DNA from 4 places in the Streptomyces sp. NPDC002076 genome. Region 1 is predicted to be linked to each of the others. Evidence: riboswitches for the same ligand, from Rfam matches in the RefSeq annotation. Region 1 holds a riboswitch; each other region holds the start of a gene.

Evidence for each region. Region 1 has a riboswitch for cyclic di-AMP ahead of ACWCQS_RS03380 (transglycosylase SLT domain-containing protein). Riboswitches for the same ligand answer to the same signal wherever they lie in the genome.
Region 2: it holds a riboswitch for cyclic di-AMP, as region 1 does, so the genes downstream of both, ACWCQS_RS02420 (NlpC/P60 family protein) here and ACWCQS_RS03380 (transglycosylase SLT domain-containing protein) in region 1, are expected to answer to the same signal.
Region 3: it holds a riboswitch for cyclic di-AMP, as region 1 does, so the genes downstream of both, ACWCQS_RS33025 (M23 family metallopeptidase) here and ACWCQS_RS03380 (transglycosylase SLT domain-containing protein) in region 1, are expected to answer to the same signal.
Region 4: it holds a riboswitch for cyclic di-AMP, as region 1 does, so the genes downstream of both, ACWCQS_RS14465 (M23 family metallopeptidase) here and ACWCQS_RS03380 (transglycosylase SLT domain-containing protein) in region 1, are expected to answer to the same signal.

Annotation. Positions count from the first base shown of each region.
Region 1 covers NZ_JBSFDI010000001.1:705,014-712,506, forward strand. Annotated here, with positions in the region: gene ACWCQS_RS03360 (ABC transporter permease) at 1-334, opposite strand, end outside; gene ACWCQS_RS03365 (ATP-binding cassette domain-containing protein) at 321-1,352, opposite strand; gene ACWCQS_RS03370 (LolA family protein) at 1,424-2,623, opposite strand; gene ACWCQS_RS03375 (polyprenyl synthetase family protein) at 3,198-4,208, opposite strand; cyclic di-AMP (ydaO/yuaA leader) riboswitch at 4,800-4,981, shown strand; gene ACWCQS_RS03380 (transglycosylase SLT domain-containing protein) at 4,985-5,479, shown strand; gene ACWCQS_RS03385 (HAD family hydrolase) at 5,628-6,440, opposite strand; gene ACWCQS_RS03390 (FAD-dependent oxidoreductase) at 6,569-7,493, opposite strand, start outside.
Region 2 covers NZ_JBSFDI010000001.1:514,700-522,192, forward strand. Annotated here, with positions in the region: gene ACWCQS_RS02405 (esterase/lipase family protein) at 1-728, shown strand, start outside; gene ACWCQS_RS02410 (peptidoglycan DD-metalloendopeptidase family protein) at 951-2,474, shown strand; gene pcrA (DNA helicase PcrA) at 2,516-4,999, opposite strand; cyclic di-AMP (ydaO/yuaA leader) riboswitch at 5,305-5,410, shown strand; gene ACWCQS_RS02420 (NlpC/P60 family protein) at 5,440-6,621, shown strand; gene ACWCQS_RS02425 (tellurite resistance/C4-dicarboxylate transporter family protein) at 7,033-7,493, shown strand, end outside.
Region 3 covers NZ_JBSFDI010000019.1:74,439-81,931, forward strand. Annotated here, with positions in the region: gene ACWCQS_RS33015 (HPr family phosphocarrier protein) at 1-107, shown strand, start outside; gene ACWCQS_RS33020 (GntR family transcriptional regulator) at 255-941, opposite strand; gene ACWCQS_RS33025 (M23 family metallopeptidase) at 1,140-1,886, opposite strand; cyclic di-AMP (ydaO/yuaA leader) riboswitch at 1,900-2,060, opposite strand; gene ACWCQS_RS33030 (M16 family metallopeptidase) at 2,271-3,659, opposite strand; gene ACWCQS_RS33035 (M16 family metallopeptidase) at 3,656-5,050, opposite strand; gene ACWCQS_RS33040 (DNA gyrase/topoisomerase IV subunit A) at 5,358-7,493, shown strand, end outside.
Region 4 covers NZ_JBSFDI010000006.1:17,889-25,381, reverse strand. Annotated here, with positions in the region: gene ACWCQS_RS14485 (GTP cyclohydrolase II) at 1-398, opposite strand, end outside; gene ACWCQS_RS14480 (MarR family winged helix-turn-helix transcriptional regulator) at 481-1,002, opposite strand; gene ACWCQS_RS14475 (dihydrofolate reductase family protein) at 1,081-2,214, shown strand; tRNA gene ACWCQS_RS14470 (tRNA-Met) at 2,270-2,343, opposite strand; cyclic di-AMP (ydaO/yuaA leader) riboswitch at 2,665-2,811, shown strand; gene ACWCQS_RS14465 (M23 family metallopeptidase) at 2,821-3,846, shown strand; gene ACWCQS_RS14460 (aldo/keto reductase) at 3,919-4,863, shown strand; gene ACWCQS_RS14455 (PrsW family intramembrane metalloprotease) at 4,970-6,295, opposite strand; gene trmB (tRNA (guanosine(46)-N7)-methyltransferase TrmB) at 6,338-7,162, opposite strand; gene lhgO (L-2-hydroxyglutarate oxidase) at 7,220-7,493, opposite strand, start outside.

The sequences.
Region 1 (7,493 bases):
TCGGCAGGAAGAACGGCAGGGTCGCAGCCAGTGCCGTGAACACCAGGAAGAGGCCGTTGTTGGTGATCTGCGTCATGAACGCCGGGCCCTGGCCGCTGTGGTCCACCGTCCTGCCGCCCCGCGTCTGGATCTTCACCGCGATCCCGACCAGCACCGGCACGGCGGCCAGCACCGCGAGCAGGGCGAGCGTGCGCCAGCGGCGGAGGGTCGTGACGAGTTCGCTGCGCAGCAGCCCGAACGTCCACAGCGGGCTCGGCCGACGCACCAGGGATGCGGGGGCCGTCCCGGACATCGGGCCCGTACCGTTCACGGAGGCCGTCTCAGCCCGCGACATCGAAGCCCTCCCCCGTCAATGCCACGAACGCGTCCTCCAGCGAGGCTCGTTCGACCGTGAACCCCCGGACCCGGACCCCCGCCGCGACCAGGGCCGCGTTCACCTCGGCGAGGTCCCGCGCGGGCGGCTCACCGGTGACCCGGTCGCCGTCGGCGGTGACGTCCCCGACCCCCTGCTCCTTCAGCACCCGGGCCGCCTCGGCCGGATCCGGGGTGGTCACCACCAGCCGGCCGCGCGCCCCGGCCGCCAGGTCGGCCACCGCGCCCTGGGTGATGAGCCGGCCCCGCGCCATGACCGCCGCGTGGGTGCAGACCTGCTCGATCTCGTCGAGGAGGTGGGAGGAGAGGAAGACGGTCGTGCCGTCGGCGGCCAGCTCCCGGATCAGGGCGCGGATCTCGCGCATGCCCTGCGGGTCGAGACCGTTGGTGGGCTCGTCCAGGACGAGCAGCCGGCGCGGCTGGAGCAGCGCGGCGGCCAGACCGAGGCGCTGTCTCATACCCAGCGAGTACGCCTTCGCCTTCTTGCCGGCGGCGGCCGCGAGGCCCACCCGGTCCAGGGCGGCGGCGACGCGGGCGTGCCGGGTGCGCGGGTCGGCGGTCGGGTCGGCGGCGTCGTAGCGCAGCAGGTTGTCCCGGCCGGAGAGGAAGCCGTACAGCGCGGGGCCCTCGATGAGCGCGCCGACCTGCGGAAGGACGGACCGGGCCGCCCGGGGCATCGGGCGGCCCAGCACGCGTGCCGTGCCCGCCGTGGGCTCGATCAGGCCCATCAGCATGCGGATGGTGGTGGTCTTGCCCGAGCCGTTCGGACCGAGGAAGCCGAAGACGCTGCCCGCCGGGACGGTCAGGTCGAGGCCGTCGACGGCGAGTTGTCCGCCGCGGTAGCGCTTGGTGAGGCCGTGGGTGGCGATGACGCTCGCCTCCGCCGGCCCCGGGGCAGGCGTCCCCGCGTCCTCCCCCTGCCCGGGGGCACGCTTCCGCGCCTCCCTCGCCTCCCGCTCCGTGGCGGACGATCCGTCCATCGGCTCCCTCTCGATTCGCGCCTCCCTTGAAGAGTGAACGTACGGTCACGGTCCGTAGTTCCCGGACGGGGTCACTTTCCCGCGTTCGCCGCCTTCACCAGGGCGTCCTTGGTCACCGCGCCGGCGTAGACCTTGCCGTCGTCGGTGATCAGGGCGTTGACCAGGCGGGTGGAGAAGACCGTGCCCTTGCCGAACTTGCCGGAGACCTTGTCGCCGAGCGAGCCGAGGAAGCCGCCGAGGTCACCGCCCCGGGAGCCGGTCGGCAGGCCGCCCTTGGCGCCGCTGTCGAAGGTGGCGATGGACGTCCAGCCCTTGCCGAGGACATCGGCGCCGTTCATACCCTTGGCAAAGTCCTCGCCGGGCTGGGGCGCGTGCTTGCGAGCCGCGGAGTCCTGCTTCTCCTCCGTCACCTTGGCGCCCTTGGGCGGGGTGAAGGCGAAGGTGGAGCCGGCCGGCCGGCCGAAGGTGACCTGGGTGAAGCCCACGTCGAGGACGGCGGCGCCGCCGCTCTTCGGCGTCAGCGTGAACTTCAGCGGCATGCCCGTCTTCGCGTCGACGGCGATGCTGATGGCGCCCACCGTGGTGCCGGACTGCCTGGGCTTGATCAGCAGCTTGTAGGCGTCGCGGCCGGCGACCCGCTCGGTGCCGTCGACCGTGACGGACGTGGTGCCGTCCACCGACTTCAGCGCCTGGTCGGCGAAGTCCTTCGGCGTGGCCGGGGGCTCGGCCTTGCGGTCCTTGCCGGAGTCGGCCGAGGTGCCGTGGTAGACCTCGTTGGTCTTGCTGTTGTAGCCCCATACGTTCTTGCCGTTGTGGATGAGGCTGTACTCGGAGCCGCTCTCCAGCAGCGACAGCTTCTGCTTCTCGGGTCCGTCGGCGGCGACGCGCAACGTGTGCGTGCCGGAGACCAGCGAGGTGAGCTGGGACTGCGGGTCGGCGGAGGAGCCGTCGCCGGAGCCCTTGCCGGCGCCGGAGGCCAGATTGTTCGCCAGGCCGCCGAGGTCGGGCAGGCCGAGGTCGGTGTCGATGCGCACGGTGCCGGACAGTTGCTGCACGTCCGACTTGGCGATCTTCTCGATGAGCTGCTGTGCGGTGATCCTGGGTAGGTCGGGGTCACCGGAAGCGGCGAGCGCCGGGACCAGACCGATCGTGGCCGCCGCGACCCCCACCACGGCGACCGGGACCGCGTAACGGGCCGTCCTGCGGCGTCGGGCGTGCCGCTCCTCGTCCCGAGCGGCGTCCACTGCGTCGTCGGATTCGTACGGTGCCATGTGTGCCTTACCTCCGTCGTCGGCGGCGGCTGTTCTCACGCTGGTCCATCAGAGCCGCCATTCTCACCCGAATCGGTGAGGAGTGGTGATTTCCGTGGTTTCCATCTCACCAAATCGGCCATGAAGAAGCGTCAGACCTCGGGGCCAACTCCGCATACGACTGGGGTATGACACACGGGGGCAGGAACTCCCCCGACCCGTAGGGGTCTCACCGGAACGGAGGGGGCCGTACGGGGGCACGGAGGGGCGTACGGACTCATGGGGCGTACGGATCGCACGGCTGGAGGAGTTGCGCGACGGGCGGCCGGAGGCATGCCCGGGCGCCGACCCAGCGGCCCCTCGAACGGCCTGAGCGCGGCGAGAGGCACGGATGGAGACATCCCGGGGGCTGGCGGCCTGAACACGGCAAGGCGCACGGCCGGAAACGCTGCACGACGGACAGCCGGAAGCGTGCCTCGGGCGCACGGCCTGAACGGCGGCGAGGCGCACGGCCGGAAACCCGGCGCGACGGAGACCCGCAATCGCGTCCGGGTCGCGGCCGGAGCTGTGGTGTGGTGTGCGGCAGGCGGCCTGGTCAGCCGGCGCGGTGGACCACCGCGTCGCACAGCTCCATCAGCGCGGCCTTGGCGTCGCACTCGCGCAGCGGCGCCAGCGCGGCCCGCGCCTCCTCCGCGTACCGCACGGTGTCCCGGCGGGCCTGCTCCAGCGCGGGGTGGGCGCGCAGCGCGACCAGCGCCTCGGCGTGTCGGGCGTCGTCACTGAGATCGGAGTCCAGCAGCTCGCACAGGGCGATGTCCTCGGCCAGGCCGAGCCGGGCCGCCCGCTCGCGCAGCCGGAGCACGGGCAGGGTCGCGATGCCCTCGCGCAGGTCGGTGCCCGGGGTCTTGCCGGACTCGTGCGAGTCGGAGGCGATGTCCAGGACGTCGTCGGCGAGCTGGAAGGCGACCCCGAGCCGCTCGCCGTACTGGGTGAGCACGTCCACGACCGTCTCGTCGGCACCGGACATCATCGCGCCGAACCGGCACGAGACCGCCACCAGCGAGCCAGTCTTTCCGCCGAGCACGTCCAGGTAGTGCTCGACCGGGTCACGGCCGTCGGAGGGACCGGCGGTCTCCAGGATCTGGCCCGTGACCAGCCGCTCGAAGGCGAGCGCCTGCACCCGGACCGCCTCGGGGCCGAGGTCGGCGAGGATCTGGGAGGCGCGGGCGAAGAGGAAGTCGCCGGTGAGGACCGCGACGGAGTTGCCCCAGCGGGTGTTGGCGCTGTCCACGCCGCGCCGCACGGCCGCCTCGTCCATGACGTCGTCGTGGTACAGCGTGGCCAGGTGGGTCAGCTCCACGACCACGGCCGAGGGCACGATGCCCGGCGCGTAGGGATCGCCGAACTGGGCCGCGAGCATCACGAGCAGCGGCCGGAACCGCTTCCCGCCGGCTCGTACGAGGTGCTGCGCGGCCTCCGTGATGAACGGGACCTCGCTCTTGGTGGCCTCGAGCAAGCCTTCCTCGACAGCCGCCAATCCGGCCTGGACATCGGCTTCCAGAGCCTGGTCCCGCACGCTCAGCCCGAACGGCCCGACGACGGTCACGAGGGGTCTCCTGTCTGCTGGTGTCTGCTGGCGATTACACGGTTTGTCGATAGGTCGCTGCCATCACTCAAGTCAGCGTATCCGGTCCCTGTTCGATCACCGATAGCGCCCACCGGTCCAGCCTGGGCGGTATCGGATCACGACCGGTATGTTTTTGATCAAGTAATAAGAGCGGACATTTATCGACTTAACAGGAACCCACACGCTTTGTCGCGAGCCGAGGGGCGAGCGGAGTAATGCCTACACCCCAGACAACGACGGGCGCCACACCAGGGGTTCCGCCAGGGGCTCCGTCACGGCTTCCGCCACAGACCTCCATCGATCCACCCGAATCCATCTTGTCCGATTTGAAATACTTTGTTATTTCGTGAATTGGGTCACGTCGGTCTCCGGCGCCGAACACCCGTCAAACCCCCTTCCCCCCTTGCACCGTCCGCGAGTTGATGGTTGGCAGCCGCAAAGGATCAAGTACCCCATACGACACAGACCAAGGTCAAATGGCGCTTTGTACGCATCAGGTACTTGTTTCGGACATGTGCTCTCGCATACGTTCCGGACCGTCGGGCGGACGCCGAATCCTGCCGCCGCCCGTGTGACCCATCGACGAACTCATTCGTATGGCAGGAGCGGGGGACCCAGGTAAGTCGCCTGACCGGTCGGCACACGCCGCACCGGGACGGCTAGGGGTGAAGCCGTGCCTTCTCACGAAGGCGCGGCCGGGCACCTCACCGCCCAAACCCGACAGCTCACCTCGCAGGCGACGGAGAGGACTTCCCATGCCTTCTGCCGCTCGGCACCGCCGCCCCCGCACCAACCGCCTCGCCCGCACCCTCGCCGTCGTCGGCACCGGAGCCGCCGTCCTCGCCCTGCCGCTCATCGGCGCCGCCGGCGCATCCGCGGCCACCGGCACGACGACCACCAAGTCGGCCTCCACCACCCTCGCCGGGTACCCGAACAACCTCGACGGCTGGATCCGCCAGTCCCTCGCGATCATGGCCCAGAAGGGCATCCCGGGCACCTACAACGGCATCTACCGCAACATCATGCGGGAGTCCTCGGGTAACCCGTACGCCATCAACCTCTGGGACTCCAACGCCGCCAAGGGCATCCCCTCCAAGGGCCTGCTCCAGGTGATCGACCCGACCTTCAACGCGTACCACGTGGCCGGCACCGCCCTCAATCCGTACGACCCGGTCGCCAACATCACCGCGGCCTGCAACTACGCCGCCGCCCGGTACGGGTCCATCGACAACGTGTCCAGCGCGTACTGACCGGTCCCGCAGGCCGGCACGGCATCGGCCGCCCGGTGTGCCCACACCTGACGGAGGGGCGCACCGGGCGGCCGTCGCTTCCTCCCGAGACGGTCGTGCACCGGGACGCCGAGTACGGGCCGGGCACGGCCGCGTACTGATGTGCCGGTCAGTCGGTCGGGAACAGTCTTTCGAGGACGACGGCGATGCCGTCGTCCTCGTTCGACAGAGTGATCTCATCGGCCACCGCCTTCAGTTCGCCATGCGCGTTGGCCATGGCGACCCCGCGTCCCGCCCAGTCGAACATCGGGATGTCGTTGGGCATGTCGCCGAACGCCAGCGCCTCCTCCGCCGCCACCCCTAGCCGCTCGGCAGCCAGCGCGAGACCGGTCGCCTTGGTCACCCCGGACGGCTGGAGCTCCACGGTCCCCGGCCCCGACATGGTGACCGTGGCCAGCGAGCCCACCACCGCACGCGCCGCTTCCGCCAACTCGTCGTCGGACAGGGTGGGGTGGCGCAGCAGCACCTTGCTGATCGGCGCACACCACAGGTCGTCGCGCCGGCCGACCCGCACCGCGGGCAGGGTCGGGTGCGGCATCCGGTATCCGGGCTCGATGAGCGTGAGCCCGTCGACCCCGTCCTGGTCGACGGCCGCGTACACCTGCCCCACCTCGGCCTCGATCTTGCCGAGCGCCGTCTCGGCCAGCTCCCGGTCCAGCCGGACCGACCACAGCAGGCGGCCGGTCCCGGCGTCGTACACCTGTGCGCCCTGTCCGCACACCGCGAGCCCCGTGCAGCCGAGGTGCGCCAGCAGCGGCCGCACCCGCGGGGCCGGGCGGCCCGTCACCACCAGGTGCCGGGCACCGGCCCGCGCCCCCCGCGCGAGCCCGGCGAGCGACCGGTCGGAGACGGTGTCGTCGCCGCGCAGCAGCGTTCCGTCCAAGTCGGTGGCGATCAGTGAATATGTGGGGGAGGCTGCCATGATCAGAGAATACGGATACCGAGCCCCACCGACTCACCTTGTCGCCCTGCGCACTTACGTACTGGTCGACCCCAAGTAGTGCCCCGCGGTTCCTTGTTGATAAGAGGCAGCAGGTGCTGCAGGAGGTCTCAGCCGTGGGCCGCCGCCAGGTGTTTCGTCAGGCGCGGTGAGGCGAACTCCGTGCCGCAGACGAAGCGCATCACCGGTCCGTACGACGACGCCGCCGGCAGACCGGTGAAGTACAGGCCCGGAACGGACGAGACGAAACCGGGTCCGAGCTTCGGCGTGCCGCGGCTGACCGCGAGCCGGGTGCGCAGTTCGTGGCCGAGGAAGTCCATCGCCGCGATGTCGACCCGGTAGCCGGTGGCGGCGATGACATGGTCGGCGGTGAGCCGCTCGGTGTGCCCGCCGTGGGTGCGGACGGTGAGGACGGGGCTGCCGTCCGGTGCCTCGGCGTTCACGACCCGCTCCACGTCCTGCACCTGCACCGCGCTCTCGAAGCGCTCGCGCAGCCACCAGGCGCCGAGCGGACCGAGGACCCGGCGGACCAGGAAGTGGCGGGTGGCCTCGGGCAGGTAGCGGTAGGGGTGCGGGTAGTAGCTGAACGCCCACAGCGACCAGGCGCGGCCGAACGGAGACTCGGGGCGCAGCTTGGACTGCTTCCAGGGCGGCGCGCCGAAGGCGACCCGGCCGCGGCCGCGCGCGACGACACGCACGCGTGCCCCTGCCTCGGCGGCGAGCGCCGCCGTCTCCAGCGCGGACTGGCCCGCGCCGACCACGATGAGCTCCTTGCCGGCGAAGCGGCTCAGGTCGTGGTGCTGGGAGCTGTGCGAGACCGGGCCGGTGGGCGCCGGACCGTCGGCCGCGGCTCCCGCGAGCTCCGCCGGCAGGTGCGCCAGGCCCGACAGTCCGGTGGCGACGACGACCGCGCGCGCGGTGAACATCTCCCCCGAGTCCAGCTTCAGCTCGAAGCCGCCGCTCGTGTCGCGGTCCACGGAGACGACCCGCACCCGCTCCAGGTCGGGGACGAGTTTGTGCTGGAACCACTCGCCG
Region 2 (7,493 bases), 190 kb from region 1:
GCCATCTCCTGCTGTATCCGACCGGCCTCACCCAGGAGCGCCGCGCCCCTTTCCTGCCCGCCGGCGACGGCACCGCCCGGCTGCCGGTCCGCTCCGGCCCGCCGGTGGTGCTGCTGCACGGTTTCATCGACAACCGCTCGGTGTTCCTGCTGCTGCGCCGCAACCTCGCCCAGCACGGCGGGCAGCAGGTCGTATCGCTCAACTACTCCCCGCTGACCTGCGACATCCGCGCCGCCGCCGAGTTGCTCGGCCGGCACGTCGAGGAGATCTGCGAGCGCACCGGCAGCGACCAGGTCGACATCGTGGGGCACAGCCTCGGCGGGCTCATCGCCCGCTATTACGTGCAGTGTCTGGGCGGTGACCTGCGGGTGCGCATCCTCGTCACGCTGGGTACACCTCACTCGGGGACCAGTGCGGCACCTTTGGCCAACGCCCATCCCATCGTGCGCCAGATGCGGCCCGGTTCGGGGGTGATCGAGGAGCTGGCCCGGCCCGCGCCCGGCTGCCGTACCCGGTTCGTCAGCTTCTGGAGCGACCTGGACTCCGTGATGGTGCCGCTGGAGACGGCCTGCCTGGAGCACCCCGACCTCGACGCGCAGAACGTCCGGGTGACCGGCATCGGACATCTCGCCCTGCCCGTGCACCCCGCCGTCGCGGCCGGGATACGCGAGGCCCTCGACTCCCCGCACCCCGGGGACCGGGTCGCCGACGGTCTCACGGTGGCGTGATCTGTCCGGCGTCGGAGTGACGCACAGGTGACGAACAGTCACCATACATCGAACACCAATCGAACTCTCGGCCAAACTCGTGTCCTGGGCCCCCCGAAACGCCGCCGAATGCCCGTTTCCGGCGGGCGCGAAACCAGCCGAAGATTGTCGCGTCCAGGTACCGGCGGGTACAGTCACCGCACTGCTCTGGCAGCCCCTGTTGTCGAGGCGAAAGAGAAGTTGGTGAACGACCGTCACCCGTCGGGGACCATGACCACCCCGGCCCCGGCTTCAGACGCCTCCGCCGCGCACTACGCGCCGTACGGGACGCATGGAGCCCCCTACGGCGACTTCACCACGTACGGCGGCTACGAGGCCACCGGTTTTCCGGACGGCACCGGCACCTTCGCCGCGGACCCGCTCTTCGGCAGCCTGCCCGGCGAGCAGAGCACCGGCGCGTACGACAGCACGCAGTGGCAGACCGGCCAGACCCCGAACTACGACCCGTACGCGGCCCAGCACCACGCCGCCTACGACTCCGGCGTCTACGACTCCACCGCCTGGACGATCCCCGCCCAGGCGACGGGCAACGACATCAGCGGCCAGTGGGACGCGAGCGCCTGGCTGCAGCCCGACCAGTCCGGGATCGCCCAACCGACCCAGCAGTGGGCGTGGGGCACCCAGACCTTCGAGTCGGGCACCTTCGACGCCACACAGTGGAATTCCGGCGGCCAGGCCGCGCCGGCGGAGGCCGAGCAACCTGCCGAACCGTTCGGCCAGCAGGCCACCGCCACCTTCGACCAGGTCGGCGACCCGCAGGCGACCGGGGCCTTCCCGCAGGTTCCGTACGGGCAGACCCCGTACGAGGACGAGGTCCCCTACGACGAGGTCCCCTACGAGGACACCGCCTTCGACGAACAGCAGGTCGGGGACGGCGGGTCGGGCACCGCGGGTGAACAGCCCGCCGCCGAGCTGCTGGACGACCAGGAGGACATCGCGCCGGCGCCCCGCGCCGGCTCGCGCAGCGCCGCGCGCTCCCGCCGGCGCACGACCGCGAAGCGCTCCGCGCTGCTGACCATCGCCGTCCCCTCGGTCTGTGTGATGGGCGTCGCCGGGATCGCCGCCGCCTCGGTCGGCGCGCTGACGGACAACGGACACGACACCACGGCCTCCGCCTCGGACACGCACGCGGTCAAGGCCTCGGTCGCCAACAGCAAGCTGGACACCCAGCTCAAGACCCTGTCCGCGGGCGCCCATGACTTCGCCGACCGGGCGAGCCGGACGCAGGAGCGGATCGACCTCAAGAACCAGCAGGAACTGGAGCAGAAGAAGGCCGCCGCGGCTGCCGCGCTCAAGGAGCGGCTGCGCCCCAAGTTCGTGCTGCCGGTCACGCAGAAGGGGCTCAGCGCCTACTTCGGCCAGGCCGGGGTGAACTGGATGTCCGTGCACACGGGCATCGACTTCCCGGTGTCGTACGGCACCACGGTGATGGCCGCGACCGACGGCGTCGTCTCCACCAAGTGGAACAGCGCCTACGGCAACATGATGATCGTGACGGCGAAGGACGGCACGCAGACCTGGTACTGCCATCTGTCCAGCTACCGCGTCGCCTCCGGGACGTCCGTCAAGGCCGGCCAGCCGATCGCCTACTCCGGCAACTCCGGCAACTCCACCGGCCCTCACCTGCACTTCGAGGTGCGGCCCGCGGGCGGGGCGGCCATAGACCCGCTGCCGTGGCTGCGGAGCCACGGGCTCGACCCGACGTAGAGCCCGGGGGCTTTCGCCCCAGACCCCCTACGGCCTCTCCCCTACAGCTTCTCCACCGGCGCGTACCGCAGCAGCAGTCGCTTCGGCTTGGCGTCGCCGAAGTCGATCGTCGCCTCCGCGTTCCCGCCCGTGCCCTTCACGGCGACGACCGTGCCGAGCCCGAACTGGTCGTGGGTGACCCGGTCCCCGACGGCGAGGGCTACCACCGGCTTCTCCGTGGTGCGCCGCGTGGCGAACCCGGACGCGCCTGATGCCGAGGAACGCGAGCGGGTCGAGGACAGCGAGGCCGCGATCCCGGAGGCCGGGCCGGAGGACACCTGCGCCGCCGCTCCCGTCCGCTTCCAGTCCACATGGGTGGCCGGGATCTCCTCCAGGAAGCGGGAGGGCGGGTTGTACGACGGCTGGCCCCAGGCGCTGCGCATCGCCGACCGCGTGAGGTAGAGCCGCTCCCGCGCGCGTGTGATACCGACGTAGGCCAGGCGCCGCTCCTCCTCCAGCTCCTTGGTCTGGCCGAGGGCGCGCATGTGCGGGAAGACGCCGTCCTCCATGCCGGTCAGGAAGACGACCGGGAACTCCAGGCCCTTGGCGGTGTGCAGGGTCATCAGGGTGATGACGCCGGAGCCTTCCTCGTCCTCGTCGGGGATCTGGTCGGAGTCGGCGACCAGCGCCACCTGCTCCAGGAAGTCGGCCAACGTGCCCTGTTCGCCCTCCCCGCGCTCCTGCTCGAACTCCAGGGCCACCGCCGCGAGTTCCTGGAGGTTCTCGATGCGGGTCTCGTCCTGCGGGTCGGTGGAGGCCTGCAACTCGGCCAGATAGCCGGTGCGCTCGAGCACCGCCTCCAGGACGGTCGCGGGGCCCGCACCGGACTCGACGATGGTGCGCAGGTCCTCCATCAGCGTGTTGAACCGCTTGACGGCGTTGGTGGAGCGCGCGGCCATGCCGTACGCCTCGTCCACGCGCTTGAGCGCCTGCGGGAAACTGATCTTCTCGCGCTGGGAGAGAGCGTCGATCATCGCCTCCGCGCGCTCGCCGATGCCCCGCTTGGGCACGTTGAGGATGCGGCGCAGCGGCACCGAGTCCTCGGGGTTGGCGAGCACGCGCAGATAGGCCAGGACGTCCCGGACCTCCTTGCGCTCGTAGAAGCGGACCCCGCCGACGACCTTGTAGGGCAGGCCGACACGGATGAAGACCTCTTCGAAGACACGGGACTGGGCGTTGGTGCGGTAGAAGACGGCGACATCGCCCGTCCTGGCCTCGCGCGCGTCGACCAGACGGTCTATCTCGTCGGCGACGAACTGGGCCTCGTCGTGCTCGGTGTCGGCGACGTAACCGGTGATCCGCGCGCCCTGGCCGGCGTTGGTCCACAGGTTCTTCGGACGGCGGGACTCGTTGCGCTCGATGACCGCGTTGGCGGCGGACAGGATGGTCTGTGTGGAGCGGTAGTTCTGCTCCAGCAGGATCGTCGTCGCGTTCGGGTAGTCCTCCTCGAACTGGAGGATGTTGCGGATCGTCGCGCCCCGGAAGGCGTAGATCGACTGGTCCGCGTCACCCACGACGCACAGTTCGGCGGGCGGGAGGTCGTGCTCGCTCGGCGGGGTGTCCTCGCCGTGTTCGCCGGTGCCGACGAGTTCACGCACGAGCGCGTACTGGGCGTGGTTGGTGTCCTGGTACTCGTCGACGAGGACATGCCGGAAGCGGCGGCGGTAGTGCTCGGCGACGTCCGGGAAGGCGCGCAGCAGGTTGACCGTCGTCATGATCAGGTCGTCGAAGTCGAGCGCGTTGGCCTCGCGCAGGCGCGACTGGTAGAGCGCATAGGCCTGGGCGAGGGTCTTCTCGAAGCCGTCGGTGGCCTGGGCGGCGAAGTCCTCCTCGTCGATCAGCTCGTTCTTCAGGTTGCTGATCTTCGCGCTGAACGACTTCGGCGGGAAGCGCTTGGGGTCGAGGTCCAGGTCGCGGCAGACCAGGGCCATCAGTCGCTTGCTGTCGGCGGCGTCGTAGATGGAGAAGCTGGAGGTGAAGCCGAGCTTCTTGCTCTCCCGGCGCAGGATGCGCACGCACGCGCTGTGGAAGGTCATCACCCACATCGCGTTCGCGCGCGGGCCGACGAGGTGCTCGACGCGCTCCTTCATCTCGCCCGCGGCTTTGTTGGTGAAGGTGATCGCGAGGATCTGGCCCGGGTGCACATGCCGCTCGGCGAGCAGGTGGGCGATGCGGTGGGTGAGCACACGGGTCTTGCCGGAGCCGGCGCCGGCGACGATGAGCAGCGGGGAGCCGGCGTGCACTACCGCGGCGCGCTGGTTGTCGTTCAGCCCCTCCAGGAGCGCCGCCGCGTCGAGGGCGGGACGCGGGGCGCCGTCGCGGTAGTACGCGTCCCGGTCCGGTGGCACGTCGAACTTCCCGCCGAACAGATCGTCCGGAAGCGGCTCCGGAGCATGATCGTCCTCGGGCGGCGGCGGGGGCTCCTCCTCGCGCCCGCGAGGGGCCTGGAGGTCCGCCAGGAAGCTGTCGTCAAAGAGGCTGCTCATCGCTCTACGAGTCTAGGGCGCCCCACCGACAACCGGTCGCCGTCCCCGGAACACGACCGGTCCGGAAAGGAGTTGATCTTCACCGCCGAAGGGCCCGCGCCCTGCTCACACAGGGGAACCACCCGATGACACAGAAGCGAAACCTGACTCAGGTCACGAAAATGTATCGGACATATCACGCACCAACCTTCACAGGGGTCACACGAGTTGGCTAGCGTGCGTTCGGGCCGCACGACCCCTACCGGCGAACCTCGCCGGGCCGCGCGGCCCCCGCCGAGTCCGGCGTGCCCCGCAGGGCGCCCGGAGCCGGGGACCCACCGACCTTTGGGGTGAATCGGCCGGCTCCCACCCGGGACGCCGCCGTAGGGCAACCCTTCCGAACCACCGCCCGAACCCGACAGCTAACCCGGTAGGCGGCCCACTGGAAGGAGTCGCCTCTCTTGGCGTCGCACCGCAAGCCGCGCCCCGGCGGGACCATCGGAACCGGCCTTCGCGCTCCCGCCCTCGCCACCGCCGCCCTCACCTCCATGGCCGTGCTCTCGCAGACCGCGGAGGCCGCCCCGAGTACCGATCGCGCCAAGCCGAGCCTGGAGGAGGTCGAGAAGAAGGTCGACGATCTCTACCGCCAGGCGGAGTCGGCGACCCAGAAGTACAACGCGGCCAAGGAGCGGACCGGCAAACAGCGCGGCCGCGTCGACGCCCTGCGCGACGACGTCGCCCGGCGCACCGCACGCCTCAACAAGGCCCGTGAGGAGCTGGGCTCCTTCGCCGCGGCCCAGTACCGCACCGGCGCCGCCGCTCCGGACACGGCCACCTTCCTGCTGGCGAACGACCCGCAGGACTACTTCGACCAGACCCAGCTGATGAACCGGCTGACCTCGCGGGAGAAGAGCGCGGTCGACGACTACATCGGCGAGCAGGCCGCGACCATGAAGAAGCGGCGGGAGGCCGCGGAGAGCCTGCAGACGCTGAGCGACTCGCAGCACGACCTGCAGACCGCCAAGGCCACCGTGCAGAAGAAGCTGGCCTCGGCGCGCGAGCTGCTGTCGCAGCTGACGGCGCAGGAGAAGGCGCGGCTGGCCGCCATCGAGCGGCAGAAGGAGCAGGAGGCGGCGCGCAAGGCGGCCGAGCTGGCGAAGCAGCAGGCGGCTCAGCAGCAGGCCGACTCGTCCTCGTCGTCGTCCACCTCCACGGGGTCCGGCTCCGGATCGGGTTCGACGGGCTCCGGCTCGACGGGGTCCACCACCACGTCCAGCTCGTACGACACGAAGGCCCAGAAGGCGATCGCCTTCGCCCGCGCGCAGATCGGCAAGCCGTACGTGTGGGGCGCCACCGGGCCGGACTCCTACGACTGCTCGGGCCTCACCCAGGCCGCCTGGAAGGCCGCCGGCGTCACCCTCCCGCGCACCACGTACGACCAGGTCAACGCGGGCACCACGGTCTCGCTCGCCGACGCGCGGCCGGGCGACCTGATCTTCTTCTACGACGACATCAGCCACGTCGGCGTCTACATAGGCAACGGCATGATGATCCACGCCCCGAAGCCGGGCGCGTACGTCCGCGAGGAGTCGATCTACTACGGCGGCGAGTCGATCATCCACAGCGTGGTCCGCCCGGGCTGACCACCCACCCCGGGCACGGGCGCGCCCCGCTCCACGCGCGTGTGCCGTCGAATCGCCGGACCACGCGCGCATGTGCCGACGTCTTGGGGCCTCGCCTCGAGGCCTCCGGGCGTGCGTCGGCCGAGCGCGTGCCGATGCGCGCGTACGGGCGTTTTCCCGCCCACGCGCGCGTGCGGCCGTTCCTCCGTCGATGCGCGCCACGTGCCGGCCTTCCTGCGTCCACGCGCGCCGCGTGCCGACTGTTCCTCCGTCCACGCGCCATCGACCTTCCTGCGTCCACGCGCCACCGGCTTCCTGCGTCACGAACCCGGCGCCGGCTTCTTCCGGTCCGCCGCGCGTACCGGCGTTTTTGCTGTCCACACGCGCGTGCCCTTCCGGGCGGGACCCCCGCGGCTCCCTAGCATCGGGCGCATGCCCGGCATCTCAGGTCTGCGCATGTGGTGGGCGGGGCGGTCTCCCGCGGCCGGGGCCGCCGTGATGGCGACCGGCATCCTGTCGGTGGGGCTGCACATGACCGGCGACGAGACGCTCTCCCAGGCGGTGCTGGCGCTGGCGTGCGTCGCCTGGGCCGCGCTGGCCGCCGAGTTCCTGCTGCGGCTGGTCGGCGAGCGGCAGCGCTGGGCGACCGAGGCGGAGAGTCCGGGCGCGCTCACCTCCGTCGCCGCGACCACGGTGCTCGGCACCCGGATCTCGGCGCTGGGCCTGCGGGCCCTGGCCGAGGCGCTGCTGGCGCTCGCGGCGGTGCTCTGGCCGGTCCTGCTGGTCCTGGTCGTACGGCGCTGGAGGCCGCGCATGCCGGGGGCGGTGTTCCTGTGTTGTGTGGCCACAGAGGGGCTCGCCGTACTGGCCGCCACGCTGTCCACGGCCGGGCG
Region 3 (7,493 bases), on a different contig from region 1:
GCGAGGAGATCGTGCTGGCCTCCGACGCCGAGGGTGCGGACGTCGCCCTCGACCGTCTGGCCAAGCTGGTCTCCGAGGGTCTCGAGGAACTGCCCGAGACGGTCTGAACAGCAGCACGCTGACACACCGGAGCCGCGTCGCCCTTTTCGGGCGGCGCGACTCTGCGTTTCCGGGCTCTTTGCGCACACACCGGAATTGAGGCAGCGGGAAATGCTGCGCAGCCGAATACCTCTTCTTTGTATACGGCGCCCGTGTTAATGCTGGAGGCCCGACATGTTTACGGCGTGTTGCGAAGTCCTCACACGCTCGCCGGCCCCGGAAAAGCGCAGCCGGTGCACGGCCGTCGCGCGCTCGGTGTGCAGCGCCGTGAGCGCCCGCGCGCGCTCCCCGTCGCCGCGCGCCACCGCGTCGACGATGGCGCCGTGCTCCGTCCAGTAGTCCACCGGGCTGGACGGCGCCTCCACCGCGTACATCCAGGCGATCTTGTGCCGGAGCTGGCTGAGCATCGCGGTCAGCGAGGGGCTGCCCGAGGCCTGGGCGAGCGTCTCGTGGAACCAGCCGCCCAGCGAGCGCAGATCGTCGCTGTTGCCCCTGCGGGCCCGCTCCTGGCCCAGCCTGACCAGGCCGCGCAGCACCTTCAGATGGGCCTCGGTGCGCCGCTGGGCGGCCCTGGCGGCGCCGAGCGGCTCCAGCAGCAGGCGCATCTCCAGCAGGTCGGCGGCCTCCTGCTCGGTCGGCTCGGCCACGCACGCGCCTGCGTGCCGTCGGGTCACCACGAAGCCCTCGGCCTCCAGGGTGCGCAGGGCCTCGCGGACGGGGACGCGCGAGACGCCGTAGCGGCGGGCCAGGACTTCCTCGGTCAACCGGCCGCCGCGCTCGTAGACACCCGCGACGATGTCGTCCCGGATGGCCGTGCACACCGAGTGCGCCGGAATACGCATGACCGACCTCCGCCTTAATCCCCGTGAAACGTCGACGATGGACGCCTGTCCCGTGACTCTATTCCAATGAGCCGCAATTTCCGACGGCGGGCCAGAATCCATGGATATTTTTTGGTCAGCGGATCGGGTGCGCCCCTGAAAAGACGACGAAAGCCCCGGCTCGGTGAGCCGGGGCTTCGCATGCCGCGCGATGAGGCGTCAGACGTTCACGCCGTGCTTGCGGAGGTAGGCGACGGGGTCGACGTCCGAGCCGTAGTCGGGGGTCGTACGGGCCTCGAAGTGCAGGTGCGGGCCCGTGGTGTTGCCGGTCGCGCCGGACAGGCCGATCTGCTGGCCCGGGGTGACCTGCTGGCCCACCGAGACGCCGATCGACGACAGGTGGCCGTACTGGGTGTACATGCCGTCGGCCATCTTGATCACGATCTGGTTGCCGTACGCGCCGCCCCAGCCGGTGGAGACGACGGTGCCGGAGCCGACCGCGTGCACCGGGGTGCCGCTCGCGGCGTGGAAGTCGATGCCGGTGTGCGAGCCGGAGGACCACAGCGAGCTGCTCGCCCTGTAGCCGGTGGAGACGTAGGAGTTCGCGATCGGGACGACGAAGGCGTTCATCAGGCGCTTGCGCTCGGCCTCCCGGGCGGCGCGGGCCCTGGCCTCGCGCTGCTCCTTCGCCCTCTTCGCCGCGGCCTCCTCGGCCGCCTTCTGCTCGGCGGCCCGCTGCTGCGCGGCGGCCTGCGCGTCGATGTGCTCGGCCACGTCGTCACTCAGGGTGAGGACCGGCGTGAGGCCGGTCTGCTCCACGGTGTTCTCGGCGGCGAGCGCCGGGGAGGCGGCCAGGGTGCCGATGACACCGGTGGTGGTGAGGGCCGCGATGCCTGCCGCCTGAGCGGTGGTGCGCTTGACCCGGCCGGGCTTGCGGTGCTTCCCGGTGGCGCACATGAACGCCATGGAGTGGCTGGTCCTTTCCTTCCTTCTCGCCTACCGGGTTAGCTGACGGGTTCGGAGCAGGAAGGTCTCCTACGGGCCCCCTCGCCAAGCGCGGGCGCCCGATTCACCCCAGGGACTGCGTGGGTCCCCGGCTCCCCTGGCTCGCGCCGTACGGGGACTCGGCGATGGCTGTCCGGTGCCGCGGGTGCGGCGCACTACCGACGAACAGCCCGGGTGACGCTACGTAAGCCTGCTTTCGAACCCCAAACGGATCCGGGCTTTTGTAGCGCATCCCACAGGGCAGACAGGCAACCTCCGCCTCAAATCGGGCATCCCGAAAAAGGAGTGAGAACGGCAGGGGCCCTGACGGTCCGTAGACCGTCAGGGCCCCACGCACGCGTGCGGTCACTCGGCCGCCACGACCGTCACTTCACCGATGCCGAGCGCCTCCACCGGTGCCTTGATCTGGGAGGCGTCACCGACGAGGACGGTCACCAGACGGTCCACCGGGAAGGCGTTCACGACGGCCGCCGTGGCCTCCACCGTGCCCGTCGCGGCCAACTGCTGATAGAGCGTCGCCTGGAAGTCGTCGGGCAGATACTGCTCGACCTGGTCGGCCAGCGTGCTCGCGACGGCCGCCGCGGTCTCGTACTTGAGCGGCGCCACCCCGACGAGGTTCTGCACGGCCACGTCCCGCTCGGCGTCGGTCAGACCGTCCGCCGCGAGGGTGCGCAGCACCTTCCACAGGTCCTCCAGCGCCGGGCCGGTGTTGGGGGTGTCCACGGAGCCGCTGATGGCGAGCATCGAGGCGCCCGTGCCGTCCGGCGCGGACCGGAGGACCTGGCCGAACGCGCGCACACCGTAGGTGTAGCCCTTCTCCTCCCGCAGGACGCGGTCCAGGCGGGAGGTGAGGGTGCCGCCGAGGCAGTAGGTGCCGAGCACCTGGGCGGGCCACACCCGGTCGTGCCGGTCGGGGCCGACGCGGCCGATGAGCAGCTGCGTCTGCACGGCGCCGGGCCGGTCCACGATGACCACGCGCCCGGTGTCGTCGGCGGTCACCGGCGGCACGGGCCGCGGCTCGCCCGGCGTGCCGGTCCAGGCGCCCAGAGTGTCGCCGAGCAGCGCGTCCAGGTCGACCCCGGTGAGGTCGCCGACCACCACTGCGGTGGCCGTGGCGGGGCGTACGTGCCGGCCGTAGAAGGCGCGTACGGCGGCGGCGTCGATCTTCTCGACGGTCTCCTCGGTGCCCTGGCGGGGGCGCGACATGCGCGAAGCCACCGGGAACAGCTCCTTGGAGAGCTCCTTGGCGGCCCGGCGGGAGGGGTTGGCCAGCTCGTGCGGGATCTCGTCCAGGCGGTTGCGGACCAGCCGCTCCACCTCGCTGTCGGCGAAGGCGGGCGCGCGCAGCGCGTCGGCGAGCAGGCCGAGGCCCTTGGCCAGGCGCGAGGCGGGGACCTCCAGGCTGAGCCGGACGCCGGGGTGGTCGGCGTGCGAGTCCAGCGTGGCGCCCGCGCGCTCCAGCTCGGCGGCGAACTCCTCGGCGGAGTGCTTGTCGGTGCCCTCGGAGAAGGCCCGCGCCATGATCGTGGCGACGCCGTCCAAGCCGGCCGGCTCGGCGTCCAGGGGCGCGCCCAGCAGCACCTCGACGGCGACGACCTGCTGGCCGGGGCGGTGGCAGCGCAGCACGGTCAGGCCGTTGTCGAGCGCGGTGCGCTCGGGCGCCGGGAACGCCCAGGGCTTGGCCTCGCCGGCCTGCGGCTGGGGATGGAAGTCCATGGTGGCGAGCTCGGTCACTTGGCCGTCTCCTCGTTCTCGTTACCGGCCTCTACGGTGGCTTCCTGCTCCGGGTCCTCGGGGACGTCGGCGTCCGGGGCCTGCTCCGGGGACTTCGGTTCGTACACCAGGACCGCGCGGTTGTCGGGGCGCAGACGGGCCTGGGCGATCTCCTGGACCTCCTGCGGGGTCACCTCCAGGACGCGCTTGACGGCGGTGAGGGCGAGCTGCGGGTCGCCGAACAGGACGGCGTACCGGCACAGTTCGTCGGCGCGGCCGGCGACCGTGCCCAGCCGGTCCAGCCACTCGCGCTCCAACTGGGCCTGGGCGCGCTCCATCTCCTCGGCCGTGGGGCCCTCCTCGGCGAACCGGGCCAGCTCCTCGTCGATGGCGGTCTCGATGACCGGCACCTCGACGTCACCGGAGGTCTTCACGTCCAGCCAGCCCATGGAGGGCGCGCCGGCGAGGCGCAGCAGGCCGAAGCCGGCCGCGACGGCCGTACGGTCGCGGCGGACCAGCCGGTTGTACAGGCGGGAGGACTCGCCGCCGCCGAGGATGGTCAGGGCGAGGTCGGCGGCGTCGCACGCGCGCGTGCCGTCGTGCGGAAGGCGGTAGGCGGCCATCAGGGCGCGCGCCGGCACCTCCTCGACGACGACCTCGCGCTTCTGCTCGCCGATGACGTCCGGCAGGGAGCCCTCACGAGGGGCGGCCTTGCCGTCGTGGGACGGGATCGAACCGAAGTACTTCTCGATCCAGGCGAGGGTCTGCTTGGGGTCGATGTCGCCGACCACGGAGAGCACCGCGTTGTTCGGCGCGTAGTAGGTGCGGAAGAACTGGCGGGCGTCCTCCAGGGTGGCCGCGTCCAGGTCCGCCATCGAGCCGATCGGCGTGTGGTGGTAGGGGTGGCCCTCCGGGTACGACAGGGCGGTCAGCTTCTCGAAGGCGGTGCCGTAGGGCACGTTGTCGTAGCGCTGGCGGCGCTCGTTCTTGACGACGTCCCGCTGGTTCTCCATGGACTCGTCGTCCAGGGCGGCCAGCAGCGAGCCCATGCGGTCGGCCTCCAGCCAGAGCGCCAGCTCCAGCTGGTGGGCGGGCATGGTCTCGAAGTAGTTGGTGCGCTCGAAGCTGGTGGTGCCGTTGAGCGAGCCGCCGGCGCCCTGCACCAGCTCGAAGTGACCGTTGCCCTTGACCTGCGCCGAGCCCTGGAACATCAGGTGCTCGAAAAGGTGAGCCAGGCCGGTACGCCCCTTGACTTCGTGGCGGGAGCCGACGTCGTACCAGAGGCAGACCGCCGCCACCGGGGTCAGGTGGTCCTCGGAGAGCACCACGCGCAGACCGTTGGCCAGGCGGTGCTCGGTCGCTGTCAGGCCCCCGGAGCCTGCCTCGGCTGTGGTCGTGTGACCCATGGGCATGTACATCCCTTCGCGAGCGGAGGCGGTTGTGAAAACCGCGGTTTTCCTGCCGTTCCTGCCACTGTATGCAAACCGTGCCGGGCCTCGGCGAAGTTCCCGCGGGACGTACGCCCACAGCGGATCGCGTAGCCTGCGACTCGCGTGCCCGCAGGACGGCCGGCGGGCACCGTGCGGTGCCGGTCCGGTGTGCCTTGCGGTGCCGGGCGGACCGTGGAAGACCGGGCCATGGCCCCGGTTGTCAGTGCCGCGGTCCACAATGGTCCGCGTCAGATCCATCAAACGCTTCAGTAGCAAGGAGCCGGCAGCGATGGCCCGCCGCAGCACGAAGACCCCGCCGCCCGACGATTCGTACGAGGAGAAGATCCTCGACATCGACGTCGTGGACGAGATGCGTGGCTCCTACCTCGAGTACGCGTACTCGGTCATCTACTCGCGCGCCCTGCCGGACGCCCGTGACGGCCTCAAGCCGGTGCACCGCCGGATCGTGTACCAGATGAACGAGATGGGCCTGCGCCCCGACCGCGGCTATGTGAAGTGCGCGCGTGTCGTCGGCGAGGTCATGGGCAAGCTGCACCCGCACGGCGACGCGTCGATCTACGACGCCCTGGTGCGCATGGCCCAGCCCTTCTCCATGCGCGTGCCGCTGGTCGACGGCCACGGCAACTTCGGCTCGCTGGGCAACGACGACCCGCCGGCCGCCATGCGGTACACGGAGTGCCGGCAGGCCGAGGCGACGAGCCTGATGACCGAGTCGATCGACGAGGACACGGTCGACTTCGCGCCGAACTACGACGGCCAGGAGCGGGAGCCGGTGGCGCTGCCCGCCGCCTTCCCGAACCTGCTGGTCAACGGCTCCTCGGGCATCGCGGTCGGCATGGCGACGAACATGCCGCCGCACAATCTGCGCGAGGTCATCGCGGCCGCCCGCCACCTGATCAGGCACCCGAACGCGGACCTGGACGCGCTCATGAAGCACGTCCCGGGCCCGGACCTGCCCACCGGCGGCCGGATCGTCGGCCTGGACGGCATCCGGGACGCGTACGCGACGGGCCGCGGCACCTTCAAGATGCGCGCGACGGTCTCGGTCGAGACGGTGACCGCCCGCCGCAAGGGCCTGGTCATCACGGAACTGCCCTTCGCGGTCGGCCCGGAGAAGGTCATCGCGAAGATCAAGGACCTGGTCAACGGCAAGAAGGTCCAGGGCATCGCCGACGTCAAGGACCTCACCGACCGCGAGCACGGCCTGCGCCTGGTCATCGAGGTCAAGAACGGCTTCGTGCCGGAGGCGATCCTGGAGCAGCTCTACAAGCTGACCCCGATGGAGGAGTCCTTCGGCATCAACAATGTCGCGCTGGTGGACGGCCAGCCGCTCACGCTGGGCCTGAAGGAGCTGCTGGAGGTCTATCTCGACCACCGCTTCGACGTGGTGCGGCGCCGCAGCGAGTTCCGCCGCGGCAAGAGGCGCGACCGGCTGCACCTGGTCGAGGGTCTGCTGACGGCGCTGGTCGACATCGACGAGGTCATCCGGCTGATCCGGTCCAGCGAGAACTCCGCGCAGGCCAAGGAGCGCCTGATGCAGCGCTTCTCGCTGAGCGAGATCCAGACGCAGTACATCCTCGACACGCCGCTGCGCCGGCTCACCAAGTACGACCGCATCGAGCTGGAGGCGGAGAAGGACAGGCTCACCGCGGAGATCGCGGAGCTGACCCGGATCCTGGAGTCCGACGCGGAGCTGCGCAAACTGGTCTCGAACGAACTGGCCGCCGTGGCCAAGAAGTTCGGCACCGACCGGCGTACGGTCCTGCTGGAGTCCGCGGGCGCCCCGGTGGCGGCGGTACCGCTGCAGGTGGCCGACGACCCGTGCCGGGTGCTGCTGTCCTCGACGGGGCTGCTGGCCCGTACGGCGACGGCGGAGCCGTTCCCGGAGGAGGCCGGCGGGAAGCGCGTCAAGCACGACGTGATCGTCTCGGCGGTCCCGGCGACCGCGCGCGGCGAGATCGGCGCGGTGACCTCGGCGGGCCGGCTGCTGCGGATCAACGTGGTCGACCTGCCCCAGCTGCCGGAGACGGCGGCCGCGCCGAACCTCTCCGGAGGCGCGCCGCTGGCGGAGTTCGTCTCCCTGGAGGACGACGAGACGGTGGTCTGCCTGACCACGCTCGACGAGTCGTCCCCGGGCCTTGCGCTCGGCACCGAGCAGGGCGTCGTCAAGCGCGTGGTGCCCGACTACCCGTCCAACAAGGACGAGTTGGAGGTCATCACGCTGAAGGAGGGCGACCGGATCGTCGGCGCGGTGGAGCTGCGCACCGGCGAGGAGGACCTGGTCTTCATCACCGACGACGCACAGCTGCTGCGCTTCCAGGCGTCCATCGTGCGCCCGCAGGGCCGTCCGGCCGGCGGTATGGCGGGCATCAAGCTCGCCGAGGGCGCGAAGGTCATCTCCTTC
Region 4 (7,493 bases), on a different contig from region 1:
TCCGGCAGGCCGAGCGCGGCGTTCGCCTCGTAGGTGTCGAGGCCCTGGTCCTGGAGGGCGTACGCGTCGAGCTTGTTGTAGAGACCGATGCCTCGGCCCTCCTGGCGGAGGTAGAGCAGGACGCCGCCGCGGTCGGCGATGCGCTCGACCGCCTCGCGCAGCTGGGGTCCGCAGTCGCAGCGGGCGGAGCCGAAGACGTCGCCGGTCAGGCACTCGGAGTGCAGCCGCACCAGCGGGACGGCGCCGGGGGCGGGGTCGCCGAGGACGGCGGCGACGTGCTCCTGGCCGTCGGCCAGGCCGTGGAAGGTGACGAGTTCGGCGTCGACGCTGTAGCCGTCGTGGAAGCGCAGCGGAACCCGGACGCGGGCACGCGGCGTGGCGGCGGGGGTGTCGGGCATGCGGGTCCCTCCGGAGGCTGCTGCTTCAGATTTGAAGCAGCGTACCCGGGAGACCCTACCTCATGCTTCAAACTTAAAGCAATCAATTGTCGGAGGAGGAACACGAGGAGCGCCGCCGCCAGGGCACGTCCTCCGCCGCGGACTCGGCGCCGTCGCCCTGCAGTCCGCGTGCGATCCCGGTGCAGATCTCCTCCAGCTGCCCCACCTGTTCCGGCGTGAGCCGGTCGAACAGGGCGGCGCGCACGGTCTCGACGTGGCCCGGTGCCGTACGCTCCAGGGCGGCCATCCCCTCGTCCGTCAGCACGGCGATGCTGCTGCGTTTGTCCCAGCGGCAGTCCTCCCGGCGCACCAGCCCGTCCCGCTCGAGGCGGGTCACCGCGTAGGTCAGCCGACTGCGCGTGATCTTCAGTGTCTCGGCGAGGTCGGTCATCCGCAGCCGCCGGTCGGGCGCGTCGGACAGGTTGGCCAGCACGGAGTAGAACAGGTGCGGCATGCCGGCGTCCTGCTGGAGCTGTCGGTCGATCGCGTCCTCCAGGAGGTGCGTCGCGGCGAGATAGGCGCGCCAGGCGCGCTGCTCCTCGGGGGTGAGCCAGCGGGTCGTCATGCCGCCAGTGTAAGTTTGTTTCAAACTTGAACCAAGATCGAGCTTGAACCGAGCCTCGCCTCGCAGGAGACCGCGCCGATGTCGTACCCGTACGTGCTGCTGTCCGCCGCCGTCTCCCTCGACGGCTACCTCGACGACACCGGCCCCGACCGGCTCCTGCTGTCCAGCCCGGCCGACTTCGACCGGGTGGACGCGGTACGGGCCTCCGTCGACGCCATCCTGATCGGCGCCGGCACCATCCGTGCCGACAACCCGCGGCTGCTGGTCAACTCCGCCGAGCGCCGCGCCGCCCGCGTCCGGGCGGGCAAGCCGGAGTACCCGCTCAAGGTGACCGTCACCGCCACCGGCGACCTCGACCCCGACGCCAACTTCTGGCACACCGGCGGCGACAAGCTCGTCTACACGACCGACGAGGGCGCCGAGCGGGCGGTCCGCCGCGTCGGCGACACCGCCGACGTCGTCGCGCTCGGTCCGGGCCTCGACTGGGAGGCCCTGCTGTCCCACCTGCACGACGTGCGCGGAGTCGGACGGCTCATGGTCGAGGGCGGCGGCACGGTGCACACCCAGCTGCTGCAGCTGGGCCTCGCCGACGAGCTCCAGCTCGTCCTCGCGCCGCTGTTCGTCGGCGACCCGGCCGCGCCCCGCCTGTTCGGCCCCGGCGGCTACCAGGCCGGCCGGCTGCGCCTGACCGAGACCCGCCGGATCGAGGACGTGGTCCTCATGCGCTACGAGCCCACCGCCCCCGGCACCGGCCCGGCCGCCACCGCCGCCGACCGTCACTGGCTGCGCACCGCTTGTGAACTCGCCGCGCTGTGCCCGCCCTCGGAGACGGCGTTCAGCGTCGGCGCGGTGGTGGTCTCAGCCGACGGTACGGAGCTGGCTCGCGGCCACTCCCGGGAGGGCGAGGATCCCGTGGTCCATGCGGAGGAGGCCGCCCTGGCGAAGGTCGACCCGGCGGATCCCCGGCTGGCCGGTGCCACGGTGTACAGCAGCCTGGAGCCGTGTGCCCGGCGTGCCTCGCGGCCCGCGCCCTGTGCCGAGCTGATCCTTCGGGCGGGGGTGCGGCGGGTGGTCACGGCGTGGCAGGAGCCGGACACGTTCGTCGCGGCAGCCGACGGTACGGGGGTGCTGGTCAAGGGGGGTGTGGAGGTCGTCGCACTGCCCGAGCTGGAGGAACTCGCCAAGGCGCCGAACCGGCATCTGCTGGGCTGAGCCCGCAAACACTCAGGGCCCGGAATCCTTGGGATTCCGGGCCCTGAGCCTTCAGTAGCGGGGACAGGATTTGAACCTGCGACCTCTGGGTTATGAGCCCAGCGAGCTACCGAGCTGCTCCACCCCGCGTCGTTGTGTCTCTACTGTACACCACACGCTCATCCCCTCGGCGCCACACCGCCCACGGCCCCCTCGCCGGCCCGTGGTCACCGGCGATCACCTTCACCGACGGTGACCGGACGACCGCCCTCCGCGTAACATCTGAGACACCATCAAAAACGCCGACACTCATGTACGGCGGTCAACTCGCCCGATTTGCAGCGCTCCTGACCGGTAAGTCCGCGGCCGAAAACGTTAATGATCAAGCCGAACGGCTTGGAAAGTGGCTGTCAGGTCTATTAACGTTCGATAACGCAGCGCGGTCGTCCCAGCCGTCACAAGAGGCGGCTCCGTGCGCACGAGCCGAATCCCGCAAGGGAGCCGGGGAACCACCACCTTGGGGTGAATCGCGCGAATGCCGCACTTGGTATACGCGCGTAGGAGACCTTCCTGCTCCGAACCCGTCAGCTAACCCGGTAGGCGGAGGAAGGAAAGGAGCACGCCCGCGTGGCGTCCAACCGGCCCGTCCCAGAAGCCCCGTTCATGCCCCCGCAAGCCCAGCCGGAGACCTTCGGCTACGGCGCCTACCGCGCCGAGGAGGGGCCCTGGGAGGAGTGGAACCCCACCGAGGACTCCGTCGCCCCGCTCCGCGGCCGGCACCGCGTCGCCAAACAGCGCGGCGGTTTCGCGCGCAGCTCCACCGTCCTCGGCGTCGGCGTGATGGCCGCGGTCGGCGCGGGCGGCATGGCCAGCGCGAACACCGGCAAGCCGCCGGTCTCCATCTCCCTGCCGGACCTGGACTCCGTCGAGCACGTCTTCGGCGCCGGCTCCTCCGACGCGCACCAGGCCACCACCGGCCTCAGCAAGGTGGGCGTGAGCACCGACAGCGCCGACACCGGCAACGCCGGCGAGGCCCTGCGCAACCGGATCATGGCCCAGGCCGAGCAGCAGAAGGGCCAGGCCGACAGCAAGGCCACCGCCGCAGCGATCGCAGCCGCCGACCAGCAGACCGCCGACGCGGCCGCCAAGGCGGAGAAGGCGGCCGCCGCCAAGGCCGCCGCCGCCAAGCAGCAGGCGGAGGCCGACGCCGAGAAGGCCGCCGAGGCCAAGCGGCTCGCCGAGCTGGCCAAGCAGTACACGCTGCCGGTCGTCTCGTACACGATCACCGGCACCTTCGGGCAGCCCGGCGCGATGTGGTCCTCCGGCTACCACACCGGCCTCGACTTCGCCGCCCCCACCGGCACCCTCATCAAGGCCGTCCACAGCGGCACGGTCACCGAGGCGGGCTGGGCCGGCGCCTACGGCTACCGCACCGTCATCACCCTGGACGACGGCACCGAGCTGTGGTTCTGCCACCAGTCCTCGATCAACGTCTCCGTCGGCCAGAAGGTCTCCACCGGCCAGGTCATCGGCCGGGTCGGCGCCACCGGCAACGTCACCGGCCCGCACCTGCACCTGGAGGTCCACCCCAACGGCCAGGCCACCGCCATCGACCCGGCGCCCTGGCTGCGCGAGAAGGGCCTCACCCCCTGACAGCCGTCTGTCCGAGGGACTTTTGCACCGGCGGCGGAATGCGATCATCCGTCGCCGGTGTTGATGTGGAGCATGACTTCTCTGCGCACACTCGGCTCCTCCGACCTCGAGGTCTTCCCGCTCTGCCTCGGCGGCAACGTCTTCGGCTGGACCGCCGACGAGGAGACCTCCTTCGCCGTCCTCGACGCCTACACGGCGGCCGGGGGCAACTTCATCGACACCGCCGACTCCTACTCGGCCTGGATCGAGGGCCACAAGGGCGGCGAGTCCGAGACGGTCATCGGCAAGTGGGTCAAGTCCCGCGGCAACCGTGACCGCGTCGTCATCGCGACCAAGGTCAGCCAGCACCCCGAGTTCCAGGGGCTGTCCGCCGCCAACATCAAGGCCGCCGCCGACGCCTCCCTGCGCCGCCTGGACACCGACTACATCGACCTCTACTACACCCACTTCGACAAGCCCGAGATCCCGGTCGAGGAGATCATCGGCGCGCTGGACGAACTGGTGAAGGCGGGCAAGGTCCGCCACATCGCCGCCTCCAACATCAGCCCCGAGCGCCTGAAGGCCTCGCTCGACTTCTCCGACCGCGAGGGCCTGGCCCGCTATGTCGCCCTCCAGCCGCACTACAACCTCGTCTCCCGCGACACCTACGAGGGCCCGCTGCAGGACCTGGTCGCCGAGGAGGGCCTGTCCTCCGTGCCGTACTTCTCCCTTGCCGCGGGCTTCCTGACCGGCAAGTACCGCCCCGGCACCAAGGTCGACAGCGCCCGCGCGGGCCGCGCCCAGGAGTACGCCGAGTCCGAGCGCGGCCAGAAGGTCCTCGCGGCGCTCGACGAGATCGCCGCCGCCCACGACGCCCCCGTCGCCACGGTCGCCCTCGCCTGGCTCGCGGCCCGGCCGACGATCACTGCCCCCATCGCCTCGGCCCGCACACTCGACCAGCTCCCGGCCCTGCTGGGCGTGGTGGACCTGAAGCTGACGGACGAGGAAGTGGCGAGCCTGACGGAGGCGTCGGCCTGACCTTTCCGGTGGCTTCTCCGGCCGACAGCTGACCTCTTTCCGCCGCGACGGCGCTCAGCCACGACGGCGGATTCCGGCGGTGCCGAACCCTCCGCCACCCGACCGGCTAGTACTGGTACGGGTTGTAAGCGGAGTAGGGCACCGCCGGATAGCCGTAACCCGGCCAATACGCCGTAGGCGCCGGCACGGGCGCCGCGTACATCGGCCGAACCTGCGGAGCAACTCGCGCGGCGTACTCCAACGCCGGCCGGGCCACTTCCCTCCGCTGCCACAGCTCGTCCAGCAGCTCCCGCTCCCGTACGACGAAGTCGGCCCCTGCCTTCCCCTTCCGGCCCCGGTGCCGCAGGAAGGCGAGCGAGGTGGCGTACGCCTCGTACTGGGCCACCGCCCGCGCCGCCGGCCGGCCACCGTGGTGCCGGGCGTAGTCACGGGCCGTCCGCCGCGCCCGCATCGACCCGAGCGCGAGCGGCTCGGCCGGCCCCAGCCACCCGGCCAGCACATACGCCGGCAGCTCCTCCCGGACGGTCCGCAGCTCCCGCTGCCGGGTCCAGATCGCGAGCCAGGTCAGCAGCCCGAACACGGGCACCATGAATCCGCCGTAGACGGCAAAGAACCCGAACTCGCCGAAGGTGGAGGAGCCGTTCCAGAAGGCGTGCATGCTCATCGCGAGCAGCAGACCGCCGAGCGGCAGCAGCACCCGCCGGGCGCGCTGCCGCTCGGCGGAGAACGCGGCGAAGCCGAAACCGAGGCCGGTGAGGGTGGTGAACAGGGGGTGCGCGAACGGGGACATCACGATGCGCACGAAGAAGGTGGCGGCGGTGACGGAGGCGATACCGGGGCCGCCACTGACCTGGTCGGCGCCGAAGGCCGTACCCAGGTAGAGGATGTTCTCGGTGAACGCGAACCCGGTGGCGGTGATGCCCGCTATCACCACCCCGTCGACGACCCCGGTGAAGTCACGTCTGCGGAAGAGAAAGACGAGCAGGACGGCGGCGGCCTTGGCGGACTCCTCCACGATGGGCGCGATCACGGTGGCGCCCAGGGTGTCGGCACCGGCCGGGTCGGCGGTGGCGGTGGCTATCCACTTGGTCGCGAAGCTGTTGGCGACGATGGCTATCAGCGCCGCCGCGCACGCTCCCCAGGCGAAGGCGAAGACCAGGTTCCGCCAGGGCCCCGGCTCCACCCGGTCCAGCCACCGGAAGGCGGCTGTCAGCCAGGGCACGGGCAGCACGGCGAGACCGAGCCCGACGAGGAACCCCTCGGTGCCGGTCTGCCTGCGTACCAGCGCGAGGATGACGAGACCGGACAGCGCGAGCAGTGTGATCAGTGCTCCGTACCGCACCCACCTGCGCTGCCACCAGTGCGGATGGCGGAGCAGCACGGGGCCGTGGGGGCCTGGGGGATACGTCGGAAACGGAGGACTGGTGGCCACGGCATCGACCCTAACGGTGTCGGGACGCGGGGCTGGAGCGGTTTACCGGCCCTGATGCGGTACGCGACGGAAGAGCAGATCGTTCACCACATGTCCCTTGTCCAGTCCCTGCCCCTCGAAACGGGTCAGCGGCCGGAACTCGGGGCGCGTGGCGAAACCGCCGTCCGCCTGCGTGTTCTCGAAGTCGGGATGGGCGCTGAGCACCTCGAGCATCTGCTCGGCGTACGGCTCCCAGTCGGTCGCGCAGTGCACGATCGCTCCGGGCTTCAGCCGGGTCGCGGCGAGGGTCAGGAACTCGGGCTGGATGAGCCGCCGCTTGTGGTGCCGCTTCTTGGGCCAGGGGTCCGGGAAGTAGACCCGCAGCCCGTCGAGCGAGTCGGGGGTGAGCATCTCGCGGAGCAGGATGATCGCGTCGCCGTTGCCCACGCGGACGTGGGACAGCCCGTTCCGGTCGGCGAGAGCCAGCAGATTGCCCTGGCCCGGGGTATGCACGTCGACGGCGAGGATGTTGGTCTCCGGGTCGGCGGCGGCCATCTGCGCGGTGGCCTCGCCCATCCCGAACCCGATCTCCAGGACGACGGGCCGGTCGTTCCCGAACAGCTCGCCGAGGTCGATGATCTGCTGCCCGTCGATGTCCAGGCCCCACTTGGGCCACAGCCGCTGCAGGGCGTCCGCCTGCCCGGCGGTCACCCGGCTGCGCCGCGGCTGAAAACTCCGGATCCGCCGCTCGAAGTGCGACCCGGCGGGATCGGCCTTGGGACCGTCCGGAAAGCGTGGCTCCCCCTTGGCCCGGGTGTGCCGGACGGACACGCCGGGGATGTGGGTGGCCGGCGAGGGGGCTTCGGGGGCGTTGAGGAAGTCAGACACAGTAGGACAGATTTTACGGCCCGGCACTGACGAACGGACCGGCGCCCGGGACGGCCGCTACAGCGAACCGAGCATGTCCAGCACCCGGCGCCCCACTTCCCGCCCGATCGGCAGGGAAGCGGTCGCCGCGGGCGAGGGCGCGTTCAGTACATGCACGGCACGAGCCCCCTCCTTGATCAAGAAGTCGTCCACCAGTGTCCCGTCCCGCAGCACCGCCTGCGCCCGCACCCCGGCAGGGGCCCGCACCAGGTCGTCCGACTCCGCTCCGGGCAGCAGTCTGCGCACCGCTTCCAGGAACGCCGCCTTCGACAGCGAGCGGTGCAGCTCCCCC